DNA from 2 places in the Paenibacillus sp. FSL R5-0407 genome. Region 2 is predicted to be linked to the other one. Evidence: predicted binding sites of a transcription regulator. Region 2 holds the regulator's gene; the other holds the start of a gene.
The links. The regulator NrdR, encoded in region 2, represses ribonucleotide reductase genes. The targets are predictions, from matches to a motif close to AACACNATATATNGTGTT.
Positions count from the first base shown of each region.

Region 1: nrdD (anaerobic ribonucleoside-triphosphate reductase) is a predicted target of NrdR. The motif match lies at 1,805-1,822, and genes of this name have one in related genera.

Region 1 is NZ_JBBPAX010000001.1:2,647,799-2,652,225, reverse strand. Features, by position in the region: gene NYE70_RS12815 (alpha/beta fold hydrolase) at 1-95, shown strand, start outside; gene ant(6) (aminoglycoside 6-adenylyltransferase) at 157-1,011, shown strand; gene NYE70_RS12805 (class I SAM-dependent methyltransferase) at 1,033-1,764, shown strand; gene nrdD (anaerobic ribonucleoside-triphosphate reductase) at 1,960-4,140, shown strand; gene nrdG (anaerobic ribonucleoside-triphosphate reductase activating protein) at 4,145-4,427, shown strand, end outside.
Region 2 is NZ_JBBPAX010000001.1:157,041-161,467, forward strand. Features, by position in the region: gene mutM (DNA-formamidopyrimidine glycosylase) at 1-27, shown strand, start outside; gene coaE (dephospho-CoA kinase) at 24-620, shown strand; gene NYE70_RS00735 (lytic transglycosylase domain-containing protein) at 617-1,180, shown strand; gene NYE70_RS00740 (alpha/beta-type small acid-soluble spore protein) at 1,237-1,461, opposite strand; gene nrdR (transcriptional regulator NrdR) at 1,595-2,065, shown strand; gene NYE70_RS00750 (hypothetical protein) at 2,127-2,321, shown strand; gene NYE70_RS00755 (phosphate ABC transporter substrate-binding protein) at 2,485-3,423, shown strand; gene pstC (phosphate ABC transporter permease subunit PstC) at 3,501-4,403, shown strand; gene pstA (phosphate ABC transporter permease PstA) at 4,400-4,427, shown strand, end outside.

The DNA of each region.
Region 1 (4,427 bases), 2.5 Mb from region 2:
TTCTTGACTCCTGGGGACATCTCATATGGATTGGAAAGCATGCGGTTGAGTATGACGATGCATTAGTGTTGTTCTTAAAACGGCAAGAGCAATGAAATCTTTCTACTGCATAAATAGTATTCATTTGCGAGGGTTCCGAAATGGAGGGTTACTGTCTTGAGAAGTGAACAAGAAATGATGAAACTCCTTATGGATTTTGCTGTTAAGGATGATCGAATTCGATTGGTAACTTTGGAAGGATCACGCACCAACAAAAACATTCTCCCTGATCGATTTCAAGACTATGACCTCTCTTATTTCGTTACAGATATCGATTTTTTCAAAGGAAATGATGAGTGGCTTCGAGTTTTCGGGAAGATGCTCATGATGCAAAAGCCTGAAGATATGGAGCTGTTTCCGCCAGAATTGGGGAATTGGTTTTCCTATTTAATGATTTTTGAGGATGGAAACAAAGTAGACCTGACATTAATTCCCATTAACGAGTTGGAAGATTATTTTGCCAATAGCGATGGTTTAGTTGAAGTGTTGCTCGACAAGGACCTGCTGCTCAAGAATGAAGTTTTCGCCAACGATCATAAATATTGGATTAAAAAGCCTACTGCAAGAGAATTTGACGATTGTTGTAATGAGTTCTGGATGGGTTCGACCTATGTAGTAAAAGGATTAGCGAGAAAAGAGATCCTGTTTGCGATTGATCATCTCAATGAGATTGCTAGACCTAATTTGCTGAGGATGATGGCCTGGAACATCGGGTCGGAGCAAGGGTACAATTTTAGTGTGGGGAAGAACTATAAGTTTATTAATCGTTATCTTTCCAATGAACATTGGGAAAAGCTCCTATCCACCTATTCGGAGAATGGGTATCCGGAAATGTGGCAGTCGTTATTAACTTGTTATGACTTATTTAGAACATACTCGAAAGCTGTATCAGAAAGACTTGAATATAACTATCCCGACTATGATGAGGTTATCACTAAGTATACTGAAAGTATTTACGCATCATTGAGGTAAACTACAAGGAGGTTGATTGCCATGAAACAAAATAGCTATGACGATCCAGGCTTCTTCACGAAATACAGCCAAATGCCCCGTTCAACAGGAGGGTTGGATGCTGCCGGGGAGTGGTCCGTTTTTCGGGCGATGCTTCCGGAACTCAAGGACAAAAAGGTGCTTGATCTCGGTTGCGGTTATGGATGGCACAGCAGATATGTACGGGAGCATGATGCCAGTTACGTTGTAGGCGTGGATCTCTCTGAGAAAATGCTGGAGCGTGCCAGAAGCATGACCCGCGATGAGAAGATCAAATATCAGCGGAGCGCCATTGAAGATATCGATTATGCCGAGGGGGAGTTTGACCTGGTGATCAGTTCCCTCGCACTCCATTATGTTGGAGATTTTGAGAGCATTTGCCGCAAGGTTTATCACTGTCTCGCATCCGGCGGTACCTTTGTGTATTCGGTAGAGCACCCGGTGTATACCGCGCTTCCGGAACAAGACTGGGTTTACAGCGAGAGGGGAGAGAAATTGCATTGGCCGGTCGATCGTTATCATGAAGAAGGGCCGCGAAATGCAAGATTTCTTGATCATGATGTCGTTAAGTATCACCGAAGCATTGCGACGCAGGTGAATGCGCTCATTACATCGGGATTTCGAATTCGGGAGATGTCCGAACTTAAGCCGGAAGATTACCAGATCGAGCAGGATCCGGAATGGAAGGATGCAAGCCGAAGACCCATCTTTTTGTTGATTGCCGCAGATAAATAAGGAAGGACCCAGTACCATAATCATACACAGAGAAGCTTTCAATACTATATATAGTAGTTTTTGCCTTCGACAGTGTCTATAATCACTGTAAGTTGATTTTTGATAGGGTATACTTTCTGGACAGGCGGGCAATAAGCTTAGACTTTCCCTTAGTTGTATACCTGATCTTAAAATCACTAACGAAGGATGAATTAAATGATAGTTATTAAGCGAGACGGCTCAGAGGTAGCATTCAATCAACAGAAAATCATCGATGCGATTTGCGCGGCCATGAATAGTACGAAGAAAAAGGGCGACTCCGAATTGGCACAAAAGATAGCCGACAAAGTGACACGGAAAATCTCCAAGCTGGAGAAAGTGGATATCGAACATATTCAGGATGAAGTTCAATCCGCGCTGATGAATAGCAGAAGGAAAGACGCTGCCGAGGCCTACATTGGCTATCGCGAAATTAGAACATTGAAGCGGCGTGAACGCAGCAGTCTGGATAAGAAGGTACTTGGCCTCCTGGAGCTCACGAATGAAGAGGTACTGAAAGAGAACTCCAATAAGGATGGGGCGACCATTCCGACGCAGCGAGATTTGCTGGCAGGCATCATGGCGAAGGATTTCGCCCAAACCTACATGATCCCCAAACGGGTAGTCGAAGCCCACAACAGCGGGGACCTTCATTTTCATGATCAGGATTACAGCCCTTATTTCCCGATTTATAACTGCATGCTGATTGACCTGAAGGGAATGCTGGAGAACGGCTTCAAGCTCGGCAATGCTCAGATCGAAACTCCAAAGTCTATTACAACCGCTACAGCGATTACGGCACAGATTATCGCACAAGTGGCGAGTCACATCTATGGCGGCAATACGATTAATGAAATAGACAGAATTTTGGCCCCCTATGTGTTTGAATCTTTTAAAAAGCACTATCGTAAAGGCCTGGAATGGCTGTATATGCTGGAAATTGACGAAATCGAAGATATAGATATTTCCTGGGAAAATGAAAAATTACATAAGAAGTACCCGCGTTGTTTTGAGTATGCTAAAAGTTTGACCGAGAAAGAAACCTATGATGCGTTTCAATCTCTTGAATATGAAATCAATACGCTGGTAAGCGCCAACGGACAAACCCCATTCAGCACATTCGGCTTCGGGCGTGGATTGTCTTGGGCGGAGCGGCAAATCCAAATCGCTATTTTGCAAAACCGGATCCGCGGGCTTGGTAGAGACGGGAAAACCGCCATTTTCCCTAAGCTGATCTTTGGCCTGGAAGAGGGCGTCAACTTAAAGCCGGAGGATCCAAACTACGACATCAAGCAACTGGCTTTAAAATGCAGTACATTACGAATGTATCCCGACATCATTTCCGTACCGAAGGTCAAAGAAATTACCGGCTCCTTCAAATTTCCGATGGGCTGCCGCTCTTTTTTGGGCAGATATGAGGAGAACGGAGAGGAACTCCATGACGGCCGGTTTAACATGGGGGTAGTCACCGCCAATTTGCCGCGGATCGCTGTCAAAGCTAACGGCTCGGAAGCCGCTTTTTACCGCCTTCTGGATGAGCTTCTTGAAGTGTGCAAGGAAGGACTGATGTATCGTATTGAGCGCTTAAAAGGCGTCAAAGCGAAGGTGGCCCCGATTTTGTATATGGAGGGCGCGGCGGGCAGCCGGCTTCAACCGGAGGATACCATCGATCATCTGCTTAAGAACGGAAGAGCTAGCATTTCGCTAGGCTATATCGGCATCCATGAAACGATGATGGCTTTGTACGGAACCTGTCTTTTTGACGATCAGGAATTGCGAAATAAAGGGCTGCAGATCGTGCAGTACTTAAGCCAAAAAGCCGAGCAATGGAAAGAGGAGACCGGTTACGGCTTCAGTTTGTATTCCACACCGGCGGAATCCCTGTGCTACCGCTTCTGCAGACTGGATGAGGAGAAGTTCGGCCGTGTTGAAGGAGTGACGGATAAAGGTTATTATACGAACTCCTTCCATCTCGACGTGAACAAGAAAGTGACTCCATTTGAAAAGATACAATTCGAAAAGGATTACCCTCAATACGCAAGCGGCGGATTTATTACGTACTGCGAATTCGATTCGATGGTCAACAATCCGGAGGCGCTGGAAGCGGTATGGGATTACGCTTATGAACGGGTGCCCTATTTTGGAACGAACACGCCGACCGATCGATGCCTGGAGTGCGGGTTTGAAGGTGAGTTTGAAGCGACAAATACTGGCTTTGAATGTCCGAACTGCGGCAATGCCAATCCGAAAACCTCTTCCGTCATCCGGCGCTGCTGCGGGTATTTGTCGGAGCCGAGCCAACGGCCGTTTAATGCGGGCAAGCAAAAAGAAGTGCTCTCCCGCGTTAAACATATGTGAGCTTATGTATATCGCGGATTATAAAAGATTTGACGTTATCAATGGAAGAGGACTCCGGCATTCGATTTTTACATCAGGCTGTACGCATCACTGCAAGGGCTGTTTTAATGCGGCTACATGGAACTTTAATTACGGGAAGCCTTATACGGAAGAACTGGAAGAACAGATCATTGGCGATTTGAATATGCCGGATGTTCAGATTACCGGCTTGTCCATATTGGGCGGAGAACCGTTTCAGAATGTTGATGGACTGCTGCGGCTTGCTTCCAGGGTTCGCAACGAATGCA
Region 2 (4,427 bases):
AGTACCGGAAATGGAGTGAAGCCATGAATATCGGGTTGACCGGCGGGATCGCCACCGGGAAAAGCACGGTTTCGCAAATGCTCGTCCAGCGGGGAGCCGCATTAATTGATGCCGATGTCATCGCCAGGGAAATCATGGAGCCGGGTCACCCGGTCCTTGCCCAAGTGGCGGAGCATTTTGGACAAGACGTCCTGCTTCCCGGAGGGCAACTGGACCGGAAGCGGCTAGGGAGTATCGTGTTCTCCGATCCGCAGCAGCGAAAAGCGCTGGAGAACATTACGCATCCGGCCATTCGCAGCGAAATGAAGAGACGGATGGCGGAGCTTGAAGCCAGCGATCCGAACAGGTTGGTCGTTGCGGATATTCCGCTTTTATACGAATCCGGTTTGGAAAGTCTCTACGACGAGATTATGGTTGTTTATGTGCCGCGCGGATTGCAGCTTGAACGGTTAATGGCCAGAGACGGATTGACCCGTGAAGAGGCTGAAGCGAGACTTCGGGCACAGATGGACATCGAATTAAAAAGAGAGAGGGCGGATATTTTGATTGATAACAGTCTCGGCAGGAAAGAGACGGAACTTCAAATAGACGACTTCTGGCGGAAAAAGGGACCGGCATGAGGTTTCTGCGAAAAAAGCGGGTCCTGCTTCTGCTGCTCCTTGGCTTTATACTGATTTTATTTTTTAATTCCGCTTGGTTATCATTGTTTTATCCGATTCATTACAAAGACGAAATCCGGTATCATGCCCGGAATAACGGTCTTGATCCTTTGATGGTCGCAGCGATCATCAAGGTCGAGTCGAAATATAACTCGGAGGCCGAATCAAGAAAAGGCGCGCTTGGAATTATGCAGATTATGCCGGATACGGCAGAGTGGATTGTTGAAAAGGCGAAAATGGAAGATGTGCCGCTGGACCGCTTAAAAGAGGAAACCGCAGCGAATATTCAGATCGGAACCTGGTATTTGAGGTGGTTGTCCGAGCAATTCGACGGTAATATGATTGAAGTTATAGCCGCCTATAATGCAGGACCGACAAACGTAAAAAATTGGATCAAGAGCGGACGTTGGGACGGCCGGTTGGAAACGGCCAAAGATATTCCGTTCGTTGAAACCCGTCATTACGTACAACGGGTATCCCATTATTATAATCAGTACTCCAGTATTTATGAGAATTTCTGACGCAAAAAAGGAAGCTTAGACAGCGTTAGCTGTCTAAGCTTCCCGGTGATCGGTGTTTATTGGAATTGACCTGCCAGTTGTTGCTCGGCCAAAGTTACCAGACGTTTGGTAATGTAACCACCGATCGAACCGTTTTCGTAAGATGTCAGGTTACCAGCATATCCGTCTTGCGGGAAGTTAATCCCAAGCTCTTGAGCTACTTCATACTTCATTTGCTCCAGGGCTCCGGTAGCTTGTCTAACCACCAGGTTATTCGAAGAACTATTGTTGTTTTGGGCCATGATTGTTCACCTCCTTGCGGTTGGTACAAGTATTATGCTCGGGGAACGCGAAGTTCATTACGTGTTTTTAAAGTAATTTATTGGAATTATTATAAAATGAGATTATAGCTTATTTAGAAGGGAGGGCATACATATGAAATGCCCCTACTGCGATTATTTAGGGACCAAGGTACTGGACTCCAGACCCGCCAATGAAAACAGGTCGATTCGCCGCCGCCGTGAATGCGAAAAATGCAGCCGCCGTTTTACAACTTTTGAAATGGTGGAAGAAATGCCGCTGATCGTGATTAAGAAAGACGGCAGCCGGGAAGAATTTAGCCGTGAGAAGATGCTGCGCGGTCTCATCCGGGCTTGCGAGAAAAGACCGGTCTCAGTTGAACAACTGGAAACGATCGTTTCCGAGGTGGAACGGTCGATGCGCCACTCGGCTAATGCCGAGGTGGAGAGCCGGGAAATCGGCGAACTGGTGATGGAGCAATTGTATCCGGTCGATGAAGTCGCCTATGTCCGCTTTGCATCGGTTTACCGTCAGTTTAAGGATATCAATATGTTTATGAAAGAATTAAAGGGACTTTTGTCCAAAAATACGGGAGAGGACCTCTGATTGGAGTGTCAGAAAGTCTGATCTGTGATCGTCCTGATTCCCAAGGAAGGAGCGGCAACGAGTGAAAACAGACGCTTTGAACGGACCGGCCATCGGCTTTTTGGCAGGAACGACCTTCGGCAGCGGACTGGCCTTTCTGTTGGGATGGCAGGCGTATCAAGTGGTGTCTTCCGTTTCGATATTCGGAGTGGCAGGAGTTTTATTAGGTGTGATTGCCGGTCAAAGGATTCGTAGGCGGAAGACGGGCGTATCATGATGAATTGAATACATTATAAGTTTACAGACGGTTGTATTAGGGCATTGTCCTATGCAATCGTCTTTTTTATTTTTAACACTGCGTTTACAAAACGAAAACACGGGATTGATACTTGCTTTTTATAATCAGGTTATACAAACAAATCAAGGGGGAAACCTTCACAATGAAAAAGAGCTTGATGCTGGTTATGGCACTGATTTTAACATTTACTTTGGCTGCATGCGGTCAAGGAAACAAAACGAACAATTCTGCTACAGGAAATAATGCGGGGACAAACAGTTCGGCAAACGGTGGAAATGACAAGGCGAGCGAGCTTTCCGGTTCTATCCTGGCCGTTGGTTCTTCCGCTTTGCAACCATTGGTGGATCAGGCTTCCAAAAGCTTTATGGACAAAAATCCGAAAGTATCGATTCAAGTTCAAGGCGGCGGCAGCGGTACCGGCTTGACTCAAGTATCGGGCGGACAAGCGGATATCGGTAACTCTGACGTATTTGCAGAAGAAAAGCTTGAAGCCGGACCGGCCGGCGAATTGGTTGACCACCAAGTCGCAGTCGTAGCTATGGCAGCTGTAGTCAACCCCGATGTAAATATCGATAATCTGACGAAAGATCAGTTGGTCCAAATCTTCACAGGCAAAATTACGAACTGGAAAGATGCAGGCGGTCCGGATCAAGCGATCCAAATCGTCAACAGACCATCCAGCTCCGGTACCCGGGCCACTTTTGAAAAATATGCGCTTGGAACGAAAACCGAAGATCTTGCGGGCGCAATCCAAGAGGATTCCTCCGGTACGGTTAAGAAGCTTGTAGGCGAAACACCTGGGGCTATCGGCTACCTTGCTCTTTCTTACCTGGACGATTCCGTGAAAACATTGAAATATGAAGGCGTGGACGCAACGGAAGAAAATGTGGCGAATGGTACTTATCCGGTATGGGCTTATGAGCATATGTACACGAAAGGCGAGCCGAATGAAGTTGTAAAAGCATTCCTGGATTACATGACATCCGAGGAAGTGCAAAACGGCGATGTTGTTGAGCTTGGTTACATTCCGGCCAGCAAAATGCAAGTTAAACGCGACGTGGACGGTAACATCACGAAATAATTCCGGAGAACATCATACAGCAGGACAAGAGGCGGAACCATCTGCCTCTTTCTGTGCTGTAAAAAAGGAGAGGTCTCATGGCTCAGTCCAGAGAAAAACGCAAACTAAAACAGCATATTATTGAAGAGTGGACTGGTAAAGTATTTACCTCCTTATGCATCGTGCTATTGGTGGTGACTATTTTTTCCTTAGTCTATTTTGTCGCTACCAAAGGTTTTAGTTCCTTTATTAAAAATGGAATCTCGTTAGGAGAAATTTTCGGAGGTACCAAGTGGAAACCGGAAGGGGAGCCGCCGTTATTCGGTGCGCTGCCGTTTATTATAGGTTCATTCAGTACGTCGATTTTGGCGGCGATCATCGCCGCCCCGCTCAGCATTTGCGCCGCCTTGTTCATGGTGGAAATTATGCCGAAGATCGGTAGAAAATATCTTCAGCCGGCGATTGAGCTGCTGGCGGGTATTCCGTCCGTTGTCTACGGGTTTGTTGGACTCAGCGTTATCGTACCGTTTTATAGGGACATTTTTCCCGGACAAGGTCTAGGGATCGCTGCCGGGGCTAGCGTATTGTCGATTATGATTCTTCCGACCATGACATCCATTGCTACGGATGCTCTAGCCGCACTTCCACCGGGGCTAAAAGAGGGCTCTTATGCGCTTGGTGCTACACGCTGGCAAACTCTTGCACGTACGGTCATTCCAACTACATTGCCGGCTTTAATGACCGGGGTGGTGCTGGGGATGGCTAGAGCGTTTGGGGAAGCTCTTGCCGTACAGATGGTTATCGGGAATGCGCCGCATATTCCAAAATCCCTGTTTGAATCTGCGTCGACGCTAACAAGCGCGATTACACTCAGTATGGGGAACACGGTTATGGGCTCGGTTCAAAATAACGTCCTCTGGACACTGGCCTTAATTCTTATGTTAATGACCTTCGTCTTCGTCTTCATTGTCCGGTTTCTTGAAAGGAGAGCAAATCGATGAGCGCAAAAACCGCAGATAAAATCG